One region of the Reyranella sp. genome, then DNA from elsewhere that is predicted to be linked to it. Evidence: riboswitches for the same ligand, from Rfam matches in the RefSeq annotation. Region 1 holds a riboswitch; each other region holds the start of a gene.
The links. Region 1 has a riboswitch for cobalamin ahead of ACQY8M_RS10275 (methyltransferase domain-containing protein). Riboswitches for the same ligand answer to the same signal wherever they lie in the genome.
Positions count from the first base shown of each region.

Region 1 (5,333 bases):
GCCGATCCGGGTGTTCAGCCAGCTGGTGGCCGCGAAGGTCGCGCCGGCCGAGTATGTCGTCGCCCGGTAGTTGTTGCTGCCGGGCAGCAGGGTCGGCGCGTTCGGCGTCCAGTCGACCGCCGTGTTGCCGTAGGTCTGGCGCACGCCGGCACGCACCGTCACGCGGTCGTCGAAGAAGGTCTGCGCATCCTCGATGTAGAAGGCGAAGACGTTTTCGGTCTGGTTGTTGTCCTGCGGCGAGACCTGGTTCGAGACCGCATTGGTGAGGCGATAGCGGTTGGAGCGGACCGTGCTGCGCTCCCAGTCGATGCCGAGCAGCAGCTCGTTGCCCGTCCAGGGCTTGTAGCCCGGTTGGAAGCGCGTGCCCATGACATCGACCTGGCGGCGGTTGCGGTCGAGGTAGCTCCGGGAGCCGAAGGCGTTGAGCGCGCTGAGCGGGCTCGGGTTGCTGAGGTCGTCGACGTCGCGCACGTAATAGCCTTGGAAGAACAGGCTGCCGCGGCCGTCAGGCGTCTTGGCGGAGTAGGACAGATCGGCCGACTGGTTGTAGCGGTTGTCGAAGGCGAAGACGTTGGAGGAAGAGCCGCGGAACCCGGCGTCGTAGACGCCGTCGCTGCGGACCGTGACGTCGATCCTGCTGTTCTCGTCGATCTGCATGCCGAAGGCGCCGGTGCCGCCGTAGCGCGTCCAATGCGTGTTCTGTTCGGTGACGTTGCCGCTTCTGTCGTAGTCCTGGCGCGAGCCGCCCTGGACGCCGACATACCAGTCGTACTTGCCGGTGGTGCCGCCGCTTTGCGCCTTGCCCTGGAACAGCGACCACGAGCCGACGGCGCCTTCGACCAGCGTGCCGGGCGCCGTCCGGCCGGTCTTCAGGATGATGTTGATCACGCCGCCCATGTTCTGGCTGCCGTAGATCACCGAGGACGGGCCGCGCACGACCTCGATGCGCTCGACGTCGGCGATCGACAGCTTGGACACGTTGGCCGTGCCGGCGCGATGGCCGTTGATCAGGATCAGCACCTGGCTGCGAAAATCACGCCCCTGCCCCTCGGTCGAGGCGCCGCGGATGTTGATCGAGGTCTGGGCCGCGGTCCATTCGCTCATGAAGCCGATCGAGTTCTCGGCCAGGAGATCGGTCACCGACTTGGCGGTCGAGCGCTTGATGCGCTCCTGTGGAATGATCTGGATGGTGCCGGCGATTCGGCTCACTTCTTCCGGCCGGCCGGTGGCGGTCACCACCGTGGGCGGCATGGTCGTGGCGGTGGAGTCCTCCCTCCACTCCTGTGCGACGGCGGGCGAGGCAAGCAGCATGGCCGCAAGTGCGATCCGCGACAGCTTCCTTCCCCTGCTACGGGGGCTGCTCGCAAATCCATAGAGACCTCCGTCGTCCCGACCGGAGCCGAGCGTAGCGAGGCGGAGCGGAGGGACCTGCTCTTGCAACGTCTGCCGGGATGAGCAGGTCCCTCGACTGCGCTCCGCTCCGCTCGGGACGACGGAATTTGGTGACGCGATCATGAGTTCCCCCAAACGAGCACAGCGGATTTCCTTGGAATATTGAGCCGGACACCGGCGGCATCGGGCAGCGCCTGCGCTGCGAGATGCGCAGCCAGGGTGGCCCGGCGGTCGTCGGACGGGCTCCAGCCGAGGCGGTCGGCGAGATAGGCGGAAAGTCGTGGCAGGTCCTGCACGACGCCGGAGAAGGTCCAGTTGGCGAAGGCCATCGCGTGCGGCCGCGAGGCAAGACCGAGGCCGCGCATCACGATGTCGAGCCCCGGCGTCTCGTCCTCGCGATGCCATTCCGATGGCAGGCAGCCCGCAAAGCAGAGGCCGCGCGGCCCGGCATGCGCCGGCACGACCCAGATGACGGTGTGCCGCGCCCAAATCCGACAGCGTGCGAGGAACCGCTCCGGATCATCGAACAAGGCGGGCATCGTTGCCGCCAGCACGGTGTCGTGCGCACTCGAAGCGACGTCCGCTTCTTCCCAACTCTCGGGCACGATGCGAGGCGGCACGTGAAGGCGGGCGAGACGCGCGCGCATGGAGGGCGACGGCTCGATCGCCGTCCACGGCAGCGCGCGATCCTGCAGTGCCGCGCCGAGCTGCCCGCCGCCGGCGCCAACATCGAGCAGACGGCCGACCTCGGGCACCAGCCGGCGCACCCGCGGCGCAATACGCGCCACGTAGTCGGAGGTATCGATCGCCGAGGCATAGAGCTCGAGCGGATCGATGTCGTGCCGTCGAGCGGTTGATGGAAACGAGGAGACAGTCACGACAGACTCGCGGCGCACGTCGAACCGTCACCGCGAACCGTAGCCATCGACGCCCATTGCCGGGACGCCGTCAGTTTCTACATAAGGACACCCCGCCCCATGCGTTCGCGCGTGACCGCGGCTAGTGGCAGGTCTCCTGGCTCGCGGGTCGTTGCCTTCGACCACCTTCCCGGAAAGTATTTCCAGTGGCTTATCGGTCGTCAGCTCGTCGCTTACAGTTGCGGGGGCAGCCGCGGCGTTTACCGCGTTCCCTTTTGTTCCCTTGCGGGAACCACTGGTTCAATCGTGGCAGCGGGTGTGAGAATCGTCAACGCGTAAAGACGAGATCGCCGGTGTAGTGGCGCTCCTCCCAGTGATGACGCTCGAGCTCGGGGTCGATGTGCTCCTCGGCAGGCCAGCCGAGATCGAGATAGGCAACCAGCCGCCAGCCCTCGGGCACGTCGAGCGCGCGCGTCACCTCGGCCGGATCGAGGATCGAGACCCAGCCCATGCCGAGCCCTTCGGCGCGCGCGCCGAGCCACATCGTCTGCACGGCAGCGACCACCGAATAGCGCAAGGTCTCGGGCATGGTCTGGCGGCCGAGCCCGCGGCCGGTGTCGGTCGATTCGTCGGAGAAGACGGCGAGATGGATCGGCGCTTCCTTGAGACCAGCGAGCTTCAGCGACACGTAGTTCGCACGTTGCTCACCTTCGTAGCCGCCCAGCGCCTTCTCGTTGGCCTTGGCGAAACTCTCCCACACCGCGCGCCTCCGCTCGGGTGATTTCACCTTCACGAAGCGCCACGGCTGGCTGAGCCCGACCGAGGGCGCGTGCGTGGCCAGCTCGATCAGGTCGTCGAGCAGCTTTTCGTCGACCGGATCGGTGCGGAAGCGGCGCACGTCGCGGCGCCACAGCACGAGGTCGCGGAAGGTCTTGCGGAAGGTTGCATCGAACGGCAGGTGCGACGGCGGCGGCTTCATGACGATCCTTTGCTCACGATGAGGCCCCTGCTGATGGCGTGAAAGAACGTGCCGCTCACCGAGCCGCGGCACGCACCCACCTCCGGAACGACCGCGCCGGACACGTCGCGGCAATCGACCAGCGGCTCGTCGCCGATCGACAGCGTGCGGGCGTAATGAAACTCATGACCCATGATTTCGTTCCCCGCCGATCCGAGCGCGCAATCGACGCAAAGGCGGGCGCGGCGGTAACCGATGTGCAGCCGGCGCCGGGCGAACGAGGTTTCGAGCTGCAGCAGCCCGGCCATCGCGTGGCGCCGGCCATCGGCGTCCTCGAGCCCCTGCCCCAGCACCATGTAGCCGCCGCACTCGCCGTGGATCGTGACCGATCGCGCGGCCGCCCGCCGCAGCCCGTCGAGGAAGCGGGAGGCGGCAGCGAGGGCGCCGGCATGCAGCTCGGGGTAGCCGCCGGGCAGCCAGATCGCGTCGGCGCTTGCGTCCGGCGCCTCATCCGCCAGCGGCGAGAACGGCAGGATCTCCGCACCGGCCGACCGCCAGTGATCGAGCAGGTGCGGATACATGAACGAGAACGCCCGGTCCTGCGCGAGTGCGATGCGCTGGCCGGGCGGAGGCAATCCGCCAGCCGCCGCGTCGGCGAGCCTGGCGGGATGCGCGCTGTGGCGGATCGCCTCGAGATCGAGCGACTGCTCCAGCGCATCCGCCACCGCGTCGAGGCGCGTCTCGATGTCCGCGGTTTCGACGGCCTGCACCAAGCCGAGATGCCGTTCAGGCAAGGCGAACCGGACATCGTTCGGGACGCCGCCGAACAGCTTGATGCCGACCCGGTCGAAGGCCGGCCGGATCATCGCGAGATGCCGCGCGCTCGCGACCCGATTGAGGATTACCCCCGCGATGCCGACATCGTCGCGAAAGTTGGCGCAGCCCAAGGCGACCGCGGCTGCCGTTTCGATCTGGCCCTTCACGTCGAGCACCAGCACGACCGGCCAGCCCAGGGACGCTGCCACGTCGGACGTGGCCCCTCGCCCGCCGGCGCCGTCGAACAGTCCCATCACGCCCTCGGTGACGACGAGCTCGGCGGGATGACGCGCGACAAGGTCGGACAAAAACCCGCGCGACATCGCCCAGCTGTCGAGATTGAAGCTCGGCCGTCCGGCGGCGAAGGCATGGAAGGCGGGATCGATGTAGTCCGGCCCGCATTTGTACGGCTGGACCGTGAGCCCGCGCCGCGCGAAGGCGCGCATGAGGCCGAGCGCGATCGTCGTCTTGCCGGCGCCCGATCGAACCGCCGAGACGATCAGGCCTCGCGATGTCATCTGCTGGGAGCGCGGCTCTCCAGAGCCGCTGTTCCTGGTATCGCCGCATCCCATGAGCGGCTCTGGAGAGCCGCGCTCCCGGCAAGCTGATGAGTCATCGCCAGCCGACCAGTCCCGACAGGACCTGCCGGCGCAGGCCGGCGACGGCGCCGATCACCACGATCGCCGGCGAGCCGATGCCGTTCACCTGCGCGTCCTCGACCAGGCGGGCGAGCGTGCTGTCGACGACCTTCTCTTGTTCCGTTGTCGCCGCGTGCAGTAGTGCGGCCGGCGTGTCGGCGGCCATGCCGCCCTTCATCAGCGCGACTGTGATGCCGGCGAGCTGAGTCATCGGCATGTAGAGGATGACCGGCTGGCCGAGCCGGGCGAGCGCCACCCAGTCTGCACTCGACTGATCGTCGTCGGCGCGGTGGCCGGCCGCGAGCACGACGGCATGATTGGTATCGCGCGTCGTGGCGGGGATGCCGGCCAGCGCCGTTGCCGCGAGGCCAGAGGTGATGCCCGGGATCAACCGATAGCGGATGCCTGCCTCGGCCAGCGCCAGCACCTCGTCCCAGCCGCGCCCGAAGACGAAGGGATCGCCGCCCTTCAAGCGCAACACGCGGCGGCCGGCGCGGGCGCGGTCGATCAGGATGCCGTTGATCTCATTCTGATGGGGCGACGGCCGGCCGCCGCGCTTGCCGGCCGGGATAAGCTCCGCGCCGTCGCGCCTCAGGGTCAGCACCCTCGGATCGATCAGCGCGTCGTGCACGATGTCGTCCGCCGCTGACACGGCATGCAGCGCGAGCAACG
Region 1 covers NZ_OZ257242.1:2,097,141-2,102,473, reverse strand. Annotated here, with positions in the region: gene ACQY8M_RS10280 (TonB-dependent receptor) at 1-1,311, opposite strand, end outside; gene ACQY8M_RS10275 (methyltransferase domain-containing protein) at 1,512-2,270, opposite strand; cobalamin riboswitch at 2,380-2,561, opposite strand; gene bluB (5,6-dimethylbenzimidazole synthase) at 2,578-3,228, opposite strand; gene ACQY8M_RS10265 (cobyrinate a,c-diamide synthase) at 3,225-4,541, opposite strand; gene cobA (uroporphyrinogen-III C-methyltransferase) at 4,636-5,333, opposite strand, start outside.

Region 2 (5,333 bases), 3.2 Mb from region 1:
CTCGCGTTGCGCGCCATCGATACGGCTTCCATCGTCTCGGTCAGGGTGCCGATCTGGTTGACCTTCACCAGGATCGCGTTCGCGAGGCCATTCTTGATGCCGTCGGCCAGGCGCTTGGGGTTGGTGACGAAGAGGTCGTCGCCGACCAGCTGGATCTTCCTGCCGAGCTTGTCGGTGATCGCTTTCCAGCCGGCCATGTCGTCCTCGGCCATGCCGTCCTCGATCGAGACGATCGGGTACCGGGCGACGAGCGCCGCGTAGTAGTCGACCATGCCGCCGGCATCGAGCGACTTGCCCTCGCCCTCGAGCTCGTACTTGCCCTTCTTGAAGAACTCGGTCGAGGCCGGATCGAGCGCCAGCACGATGTCCTCGCCCGGCTTGTAGCCTGCCTTCTCGATCGCCTTCATGATGAACGACAGCGCCTCGTCGGCGGTCGCGAGGTTGGGCGCGAAGCCGCCCTCGTCGCCGACGTTGGTGTTGTGGCCCGCGTCCTTGAGCTGGTTGCGCAGCGCGTGGAACACCTCGGAGCCCATGCGCAGCGCCTCGGCGAAGCGGTCGGTGCCGACCGGCATGATCATGAATTCCTGGATATCGATCGGATTGTCGGCATGCGCGCCGCCGTTGATGATGTTCATCATCGGCACCGGCAACACCGACGCCTGGCTGCCGCCGACATAGCGGTAGAGCGGCAGGCCCGAATCCATCGCCGAGGCCTTGGCGACGGCGAGCGAGACGCCGAGGATTGCATTGGCGCCGAGGCGGCCCTTGTTCGGCGTGCCGTCGAGCTCGATCAGCGCCCGGTCGATCTTGATCTGGTCGAGCCCGTCGAGGCCCGACAGCAGGTCCATCACCTCGCCGTTGACCGCACCGACCGCCTTCAGCACGCCCTTGCCGCCGTAGCGCTTCTTGTCGCCGTCGCGCAGCTCGACCGCTTCGTGCGCGCCGGTCGAGGCGCCCGACGGAACCGCCGCGCGTCCCATGGCGCCGCTCTCGAGCTCGACTTCGACTTCCACGGTGGGATTGCCGCGGCTGTCCAGGATTTCGCGGGCGCGGATGTCGACGATGGCACTCATGAGAAAAACTCCTTCTGGGGCGCGATTTCTCTAGCCGCGCGCCCACTCCCGGGCAAGTGACGAGACGGCGCCGCGTTTCTATAGTCGGAGAAAGCCGCAGAGCCAGAGGGAGTTCCAGCCATGCCCGACCACGGCAACATCCAGCAGAATACCGCGACGGTGGAGCAGCGCGTCGACGCCATTCAGGCCGCGTTCGAGGAGCGCGGCCTGAAGCCGGCCGAATTCATCGACGAGTTCATGCACACCGCCGAAGAGAAATGGATTCCGGAGAACGGCGCCCGGGTCGTCGCCCGGGCATGGACCGATCCGGCCTTCAAGGCGCGCCTGCTGGCCAACGGCCGCGACGCGGTGGCCGAGCTCGGCCTCACCATGCCGCCGCACCACCGCCATCTCGTGGTGCTGGAGAACACGCCGACCCTGCAGAACGTGATCTGCTGCACGCTGTGCTCCTGCACCGCGTTCTCGATCATCGGCCTGCCGCCGGACTGGTACAAGGACCTCGAATACCGCGCCCGCATCGTGCGCCAGTCGCGCACCGTGCTCAGGGAAATGGGCCTCGACCTGCCGCCGTCGATCGACATCCGCGTCTGGGACACCACCGCGGACACCCGCTACATGGTGCTGCCGGTGCGGCCGGCCGGGACCGACGGCTGGTCCGAGGAGAAACTCGCCGGCCTCGTCACCAAGGACGCCATGATCGGCGTCGCCCGTTTGTAGTGCTTGATTCCATCTTACGCACAGTGTCATCCCGAGCGCAGCGAGGGATCCTTGCTCATGGCCTCAAAGATCCCTCGCTGCGCTCGGGATGACACCGAATGGGCATTAAGAACCTTGTCTAGCAATCTAATGAACAGCGTCTAGGAGCCCGAGATGGACGGCATGCACGACATGGGCGGACGGCAGGGATTCGGCCGCGTCCGCTACACTCTCAAGGCCCGGACCTTCCACGAGCCGTGGGAAAAGCGGGTCAATGCGCTCTACTCCCTGGCGGTGAAGCTCGGCATCTTCAACATGGACGAGTATCGCCACGCCATCGAGCGCATGGAGCCGCGGCACTATCTCTCGGCCAGCTACTACGAGCGCTCGCTGACCAGCCTCGCGACGCTCTGCGTCGAGAAGGGCATCGTGAGCAGGGAGGAGCTCGAGCGCCGCGCGCAGGGCGCCTATCCGCTTTCGATGCCGAGCGCGCCGGGCCGCAGCAATGTTGCCACGCGTGAGCGCTTCAAGCCGGGCGACAAGGTCCGCGTGCGCACCGAGCATATCCCCGGCCATGTCCGCGCGCCGGGCTACGTCCGCGGCAAGACGGGAATCGTGGTCAGCGAGTCCCCGGCCTATCCCTTTCCCGACGCGCATGCCCACGGCATCCATGCCGAGGACGAGCCGACCTACGACGTGCGCTTCAATGCGGAGGAGCTGTGGCCCAACTCGGCCGATCCGGCCCAGGTCCATGTCGGCGTCTTCCAGAGCTACCTCGAGCGCGTGGCATAGCGGCGCAAGGCAGTGTTCAGAATTGGACACATTTGCCAGCGCGCTTGCCCGGCACTATGTAAAGCCATCGACGGTCCTCCTTAACGGAGGCTAACAGGGAATGCCGTGCGCCCCTGACGGGGGTAATCGGCAGCTGTACCCGCAGCTGTAAGCGGCGAGCGAACGCCATCACGTCACTGGACTTCGGTCCGGGAAGGCAGGCGCAAGCAACGACCCGCGAGCCAGAAGACCTGCCGGCGATAGCGTCGCTCTTCCGATGGACGGGATGATCCAACGGGACGGTCTACCCGAGCGGTGGCGCGCTTTGAGCGAACCGTTTGGGAGATCCGTCCTGTGACGCCGATCCGTCTTGTCTCGCCTGCCCGTCTTCCGGACCGCGCAGCCTCCGACCTGGGCACGCCGCCGCCAAGCCGCTTCCAGCGCTACGATCACGCCCTGGCGCATAGCGCGGACCGGCGCGTCGATACGCCGACGCCCAGCCTCAACGGCGACCTGGTCTTCAGGCGCGGCGGCTTCACCAGCCTGTGCGACGCCCTCGATTATGCGGCGCACGGCGAGACCGGCCTCAATTTCTTCGATGCCCGCGGAAAGCTTTCGAGCAGCCTGCCCTATCGCGACCTGCAGGTTCAGGCCCAGGCCTTCGCCCGCCGCCTGATCGGCGCGGGTTTCGAGGGCGGCGAGCGGCTGGTGCTGATTGCCGATACCTGGCCGGGCTTCTGCATCGCCTTCTTCGGCGCGCAATATGCCGGGGTCGTGCCGGTTCCGGTATCGATGCCGGTGGGGCTCGGCTCGCGCGCCGGCTTCATCGAACAGCTGCGCAGCCAGATAACGGTCGCGGGCGCCGTTGGCGTGGTGGCGCCGGACGAGCTTGCCGAGTTCGCGCAGAGGGCGGCCGAGGGAACGGCCGTCCGGCTTGCCGGGCCCATGGCGGCGTTCAACGCCCTGCCGGAATCCAGGGCCCTGCTGCGGCCCTTCGGCGCTGGCGATGCGTGCTACATCCAGTTCTCCTCGGGCAGCACCCGCGAGCCGCGCGGCATCGACATCCGTCAGGACCAGCTGATGGCCAACATCACGGGCTCGCTCGCCGCGCAGGAGGTCTCCGCCACTGACTCGGGCGTGAGCTGGCTGCCGCTCTATCACGACATGGGCCTGATCGGCTTCGTCCTCGCCCCGATGTGCGCGCAACGCAGCGTCGACCTGCTCGCGCCCTGGGATTTCGCGCGCCGCCCCCTGCAGTGGCTGTCGCTGATCTCGCGGCGCCGCGCCACGATCACCTACGGCCCGAGCTTCGGCTACGATCTGGCCGCCCGCCGGGCGCAAACCAAGGCGCTGGGCGAGATCGATCTGTCCTGCCTGCGTCTGGCCGGTGTCGGTGCCGACATGATCCAGCCGTCAGTGCTGCAGCGCTTTGCCGAGAGCTTCAACGCCGCGGGATTCGACCCGCGCGCCTTCCTGCCGAGCTACGGCATGGCCGAAGTCTGCGTCGGCGTGAGCTTCGTGCGCCCCTTCACTGGCCTGCGCCTCGACCGGCCGACCGATTCGCATGCCGGCGACAGCCGCGAGTTCGTGGTTTGCGGCCGGGTATTGTCCGGCCATCGCATCGAGATCCGTGACCCCGACGGCATCGTCTTCGGCGAAGGGCGCGTCGGCCGGCTCTTCGTCAGTGGCCCCAGCGTCATGCCCGGCTATTTCCCGCCGGTCGAGGACAGCACGGACGTGCTGTGCAACGGCTGGCTCGACACCGGCGACCTCGGCTACTGGCGCAACGACGAGATCGTCATCACCGGCCGCGCGAAGGACCTGATCATCGTCAACGGCCGCAACATCTGGCCGCAGGACATCGAGTGGAGCGTCGAAGCCCTGCCCTCCCTGCGGCGCGGCGACGCCTGCGCCTTCTCCGTCGACGACGGTGCAATGGAGTCCGTCGTCATCGTCGTGCAGGCCCCTCCTGCGGACGCCGCCGCGGACGAAACGCTCGAAGGCGACATCAGGCAGAAGACCAAGGAGGCCTTCGGCGTCGACGGCCGTGTCGTCCTGATCTCGCGCCGCCTCGGCCTGCCCCTCACCTCGTCGGGAAAGCTCAGCCGCTCCGCGACCAAAGCCACGTTCCTCGCGGGTGGTTATGCCGGACAGTGAAGCGCGCCCGCGCGAGATCGCTTGCGTGACATTCTGGTCGCGATCCAGGAGGCCCTCGACGATTACCCGCCAGCCCGTGAACCGGGTTGCATGTTGCCATGCTATGCTTGCGCAAAAGGGGGGATCGCATGCAGCGCAAGGCTGTCGTGAGTCTGCCGCTCCTTGGCACCCTCTGTGTGGCGCTCGTTCCTGTGCGGGCGATTGCCGACGAGGGCGGCGCCAGCGTCTGGCTGCCGGGCCAGTTCGCGAGCTTCGCCGCGGTGCCGGGTGATGCCGGGTTCTCCCTCGAGGCGATGTTCTATTTCCGCAAGGCCAGCGCCACCGCGGGGACGAGCTTTTCCCGCGGCGGCGGGCTCCTGCTCGGCTATGACACAGCCGAGCAATATCTCTTCCTGACGCCCGGCTACACCTTCGCCGATCCGGTGCTGAATGGGCAGCTGTGGCTGGGCGTGACCTTCTCCGCCGGCCGCGCCGATACGTCCGTGTGGGGCGTCCTGGCGACGCCCAATGCCGGCGCCTTCTCGGCCAGGAGCAGTGACAGCGCGGCGGGCGTCAGCGATCTCTACCCCATGGCATCGCTGAAGTGGCAGATCGGCAGCCACAACATCATGACCTACATCATGGGCAGCGCACCGG
Region 2 covers NZ_OZ257242.1:5,335,819-5,341,151, forward strand. Annotated here, with positions in the region: gene eno (phosphopyruvate hydratase) at 1-1,073, opposite strand, end outside; gene nthA (nitrile hydratase subunit alpha) at 1,194-1,790, shown strand; gene nthB (nitrile hydratase subunit beta) at 1,944-2,561, shown strand; cobalamin riboswitch at 2,616-2,813, shown strand; gene ACQY8M_RS26050 (fatty acyl-AMP ligase) at 2,895-4,697, shown strand; gene ACQY8M_RS26055 (SphA family protein) at 4,826-5,333, shown strand, end outside.
Region 2: another riboswitch for cobalamin. It lies ahead of ACQY8M_RS26050 (fatty acyl-AMP ligase); the one in region 1 lies ahead of ACQY8M_RS10275 (methyltransferase domain-containing protein).

Region 3 (5,333 bases), 3.2 Mb from region 1:
CTGCCCCAGCCGCGGCCGGATGAGCTGCGGCTCGCCCAACCGTGCCGGTTCTTCGGCCATGCCGGGGAGGCCGGGCCGGTTCATCCGCTCGTTGACCGCGTCCCACAGCGCAAGCCCGTCCGCGTCGCCGGTGCTGTAGGTCTTGAAGGCCACGATGTTCGACGCCCAGCTCGCCGGCGCGAGAATCCAGTCGGCCTCGGCGAAGAAGAAAGGCTGCGTCAGGATACGGCAGCCGATCTCGAAATCGCTACGGTGGCCCGGATCGACCCGGCGGTACAGCGCGATGCGCGCCCGCATTTCCTGCGCCGACCGCGCGCCGTTGGCTTCGCGAAACGCCTCCCAGGCTAGCGAGCATGGCAGCGCGTTGGTGTAGGCGAAGATGCCGCCACCGACGATCACGTTGCGCGGGGCGTGGAGCTTGAACAGGAATATCTCGCCCGGCTGAAGGACGCGAAAGTTGGCGGCGGGCGGCGCCCAGAAATTGACCTCAGCACGGTTCGGCTGCTGCCGCAGCATGTTGAACCAGTCGCCGTTCGTGACAGCGATGACGAGGTTGATCGGCATCCAATGCCGCCGCCTCCAGTTCGCGTTCCTCGGCCGGCGCCAGCGTCTTGGCGAGCAACGTGTCGCACAGGCGGCGGCGGGGGCGGTAGCGGCCGTAAGGCTCGCCTCCCGGACGTGCATTCATTGGTTAGAACAACCGGTTAACAGGGCTCATGCGGGAAGTCCTGTCGGCCGATGCCGATCATCTTGGGCCGTCTATGACCTTGGAACCCGACGCCGGCGAGGAACGGTTCGCCGAAAAGCGCAGGGCAGCATCACGGCAGACCTTGCTTTCCGATGTCGACGCCTTTTCGAGAAGGTGCCGGCGAGTAGAAAGATAATCCGTCAGCAGCGAGTAGCCTTTGCCCACGACTTCTTCGTATTGATAGCCCAGCAGCAACAGCCTTCCTTGCCAATTGGGATAGCCGGCTACGGTGTCGAGGTAGCGCAGGCATAAGGCGTCCTTGGATTTTCCTTTCATCCCGACCACGAAGGTCAACATCGACAACACCGCCGGTGTGTAGCATGTATCCAACAACAATCCGGTCGGGTTCTGCCTGAAGCACCGGGCGGCGAGGAGCCGCACTATGAAGCTGTCGGCACGGAGCTCCTCGCGCTGTTCGCTGCTCAGGCGGTCGAGAAATGCCGCCAGGTCGGCATTGTCTCTCATCGGTATCCGCAACGGCACTTTGGTCACGTGGCCAACTTCGTGCAGCAGCAGGAAGGCGACCATGGCTTCGAGGGGCACGCGCTTGCTCTCGAGCAGCACGTCGGGCACCCGGCCACTATCGAGATCCGCCTGAAGCTGATCTTTGCTGTCGTAGCGCATCAAAAGTATGTATCGGGCCCAGTCGGCCCCGAAGACGATCCTGAAAAGCAACAGGTGCTGCTCCATAAGGACAATGCAGCGACATTCGGGCGAGGTCTTCGCCAGCTCCCAGGTGTTCTGCCGGTTCAACACGTCCATTACGACCTTGATGCTCGTCTCGGGATAAAGTGTCCCGACGCAGTCGTCCTTGTCGCCGCAATTGGACGCATCCGGATTGATTTCGCCGAGATCGCTCGTGATCGAGGTGATGAGTGTTTCTAGCTTGCTGCGCTCTTCCCAAAGCTCGCGCGGGCTCAGGGGCGATCCGACGAGATAGACGACCAGCTCGTCTTCGCGCAATCCCCGACCATTCAACTGCCACGAAGCGACGATACGGAACGGCTCCCGCGCCACTCGCAGCACGTCGTTAGCTACTTCGATCGCTCTTTCGGCATCGGGGCGCAGCGTCCGGGCCTCTCCCAGCGCCTCGATGAGAGGCGGCGGCCTCGGGGGGCAGGCGGTTGCAGAAAGAATGGCGGCGAAAATCAGGCAAACGAAGCTCATGGACGGTGTTCCGCCAACGTGATTACGAGGGCATCGAGAATGCCGCGTTCTGCTGCGGGATTGACGGCGATCCCGGCAGGCACCTCCATGATCGCCTTTTTGAGCGCCGAGATATCCCCGTCTAACGGCTTTACGCCGGTCTTTTCGACGAGGTCGCTCGCTCCCATTGCAAGCGTCGCGATCGCCGTAAGCGCTCCGATGGCGGTGACCTTCTTGTTGAGAAATTCTTCCCTGTCCGCGCGGCTCTGACGGCTTCTCCATCCGGCCACGATTGAGGCCAGCGCAGTCAGTCCCAATCCCAGGAAACCGAGCCAGACTGCGACGGTCTGCCAGAGACGCTGGCGCTCGACGAGGATAAGCGCATTCGTCTTTGCCTTGGCCAGCAGGGTAGTGGCCTCCTCCGAAAGCTGGATGCCGGCCGCCCCTTTGAAATCGGTCGGATAGGCGGTGAGCTGATAGGCCGGCATCGCGACGACTGCCAGGAAAAGCAAGCCCGCAAGACCAATCAGAACGAATGCAAACCGCATGTACTACCCGCCCTTCCCGCGGCGACGTTGCACCGTCGCCCCGTTAGGTTGTCTCTCCGATGCATTTTACACCGGGCCGCGGGCCTGACAAACGAATCCTGGCAATTTGCGACGTGCGCCTGCCCGACGGAAGTTGTCATCCCGGGCGCGACCTCTCTCCTCACCGGCAGCGGCCATATATCCGCCTTGGCGAGCGCACCCAGGGCAAAGATTCGGTGGGCGACGATCAACGCTTCGCAGGCGATGCTAGCGACGGCGGCGGCGATGCGGTCGTGCGCGGCCTGCATGGCGAAGTCCTCGATCGGCGCCTGCGCCAAATTTCTATGTTGTCGGCGGCGGGACGGCGTCGAGGTCGAGATTTGTTTCGATGGCCAGTCCGGTCATGAAACAGAAAGCCGCGCCGTTGGACGAGAAAACGAAGGCGACGCCGAGAGTCGCGGCGTAGTCGAGGCCGCCGCATGACATCGCCGACGCTGTGATTGTTGTCCTTCGCCTCGATCAGCGCGAGCGGGAGTTTCGGCTTGTAGTAGAGAACAACGTCGGCCTTCTTAGCCTTGCCGCGCGTGACAAGCTTGCCGCGCACGATGATCCGCCCAAGTCCCCCCGCCAAACTCCTTGACGCGACAGCGCCCTCAAATTACCAAAGTCACATCGACGGTCCTCCCTAACCGGAGGCTAACAGGGAATGCCGTGCCGCCCGTGAGGGCCAATCGGCAGCTGTACCCGCAGCTGTAAGCGGCGAGCGAACGCCATCAGGTCACTGGACTTCGGTCTGGGAAGACAGGCGCAAGCGACGACCCGTGAGCCAGAAGACCTGCCGGCGATAGCGTCGCTCTTCCGATGGACGGGACAATCCAACGGGACGGTCAACCGAGCGGTGACGCGCCTTGTGCGTGGCTGTTCTGGAGGACCGTCCGATGATGCCGTTCCGTCGATTTCTGCTCGTAGCCTCTCCCCTGCTCCTGCCGTTCTGTGCATCCGCGCAAACCGAAAGCGGCATAACGGCGACGATGCCCAATGTCGTGATCACCACCGACCGCGAGCCGGTGCCCGCCGACAAGGTGACGGGCACGGTCACGGTCATCAGCCGCGACGAGATCGAGCGCCGGCAGTTGCGCACCGTCGACGAAGTCTTGCGCTATGTCCCCGGCGTATCCGTCCAGCAGTCGGGGGGTCCGGGCACGCAGACTTCGGTGTTCGTGCGCGGCAGCAACTCCAACCATACGGTCGTGCTGGTCGACGGCATGTCCATCACCGATCCGTCGACGCCCAATGCCTCGATCGACTTCGCTCATTTCCTCACCGACAACCTCGACCGCATCGAGGTCGTGCGCGGCCCGATGAGCACGCTCTACGGCTCGGGCGCGATCGGTGGCGTGATCAACATGGTGACGAAGAAGGGGCAAGGCTCCCTCTCTGCCGGCGGCTATGCCGAGCTGGGGACGCGGCTGCAAACCAGCCTCGGCGCCTATGCGACGGGCAGCGTCAACCGCTTCAACTACAATGTCAGCGCAAGCGGCCTGTACACCCCGGGCCAGAGCGCCATTCCCCCGCGCTTCATTGCGTCGGATGGCTATTTCGACAACGACGCCTACCGCAACATCAACCTGGCGGCACGGCTCGGGGTCGACATCACGGAGAATGCCAGCCTGACGTGGTTCGGCCGTTACATCGACACCCAGGTGAAGTTCGACAATTACGCATTGCAGCCGGACTTCACCTTCGCGCCGGCGGAAGATCCCAACGCGACCGAATTCACGCAGCAGTTCTTCAATCGCCTGCAATTCGACGGCAACTTCTTCGGCGGCGTGTGGAAGCCGACGATCGGCGTCGGCTATTCGACTGTCTATCGGCACGCTCTGGACTATCCCAGCATCCAGATCCCGTTTCCCGCACCGATGAACTCGACCTACAACGGACGGCAGTTCAGCGCCGACTGGAAGAACGTCTTCACGATCACCGAGCAGGCCAGCATCGTGGCCGGCATCGACTACAGCAACCAGTGGGCCTACTCCAACGCCGACACCGTCCAGCAATGGGGCCAGGTTTCACAGACCGGCCTCTACGCCCAGGGCCGTGTCACGCTGTTCGAGGCGCTCACGCTGTCGGCCGGCGGCCGCGTCGACTTCAACAGCCTCTACGGCTCGAATGGGACGTGGCGTGTCGGCGCGAACTACCTGCTCAGCGCGACGAACACCACCTTCAAGGCCTCCTACGGCACCGCGTTCAAGGCACCGTCGCTGAACCAGCTCTACAACGCCGGGCTGTTCTGCGTCGGCAATCGTAACCTGCAGCCCGAGACCAGCCGGGGCTTCGAAGTCGGCGCCGAGCAGACGATGTTCGACGGCAAGGTCAAGGCCGGCGTCCTCTACTTCAAGAACAACATCAGCAACCTGATCGACTGCGTCACTCCCTTCACGCAATACACCAACGTCGCACCCCAGGCGCAAACCGAAGGCACCGAAAGCTTCGTGGACATTCAGGTCACGGACTGGCTCGACGTCCATTTCGCCTACACCCACACGCTCGCCTTCAATCTCACGACCGGTGCCTGGCTGGTGCGTCGTCCCGAGGATGTCTTCTCGGTGCGCGCCGCCGTGCGGCCGATCGAGGGCGTGCGCCTGGGTGCGGAGCTGAACAGCGTCGGAGGCCGCCACGATCTCGATGCGGTTACTTTCACGCCCATCACCCCTCCCCCCTACACTCTCCTGCGCGCCACGGCGGCCTGGGACGTCCGCAAGGGAGTCGAGCTCTTCGCCCGCGCCGAGAACATCCTTGACCAGCGCTACGAAGAGCCCACAGGGTTCCAGCCTCCGGCCTTCCAGGCCTTCTTCGGCGTGAAGGCCAAGTTTTGACGCAGGGACTGGTGTCGACGTGAAGACCGGGCTTGT
Region 3 covers NZ_OZ257242.1:5,346,411-5,351,743, forward strand. Annotated here, with positions in the region: gene ACQY8M_RS26100 (HNH endonuclease) at 1-564, opposite strand, end outside; gene ACQY8M_RS26105 (hypothetical protein) at 746-1,915, opposite strand; gene ACQY8M_RS26110 (hypothetical protein) at 1,912-2,442, opposite strand; partial or broken gene ACQY8M_RS26115 (type I restriction endonuclease subunit R) at 2,773-3,037, opposite strand; cobalamin riboswitch at 3,081-3,278, shown strand; gene ACQY8M_RS26120 (TonB-dependent receptor plug domain-containing protein) at 3,360-5,297, shown strand; gene ACQY8M_RS26125 (ABC transporter substrate-binding protein) at 5,317-5,333, shown strand, end outside.
Region 3: another riboswitch for cobalamin. It lies ahead of ACQY8M_RS26120 (TonB-dependent receptor plug domain-containing protein); the one in region 1 lies ahead of ACQY8M_RS10275 (methyltransferase domain-containing protein).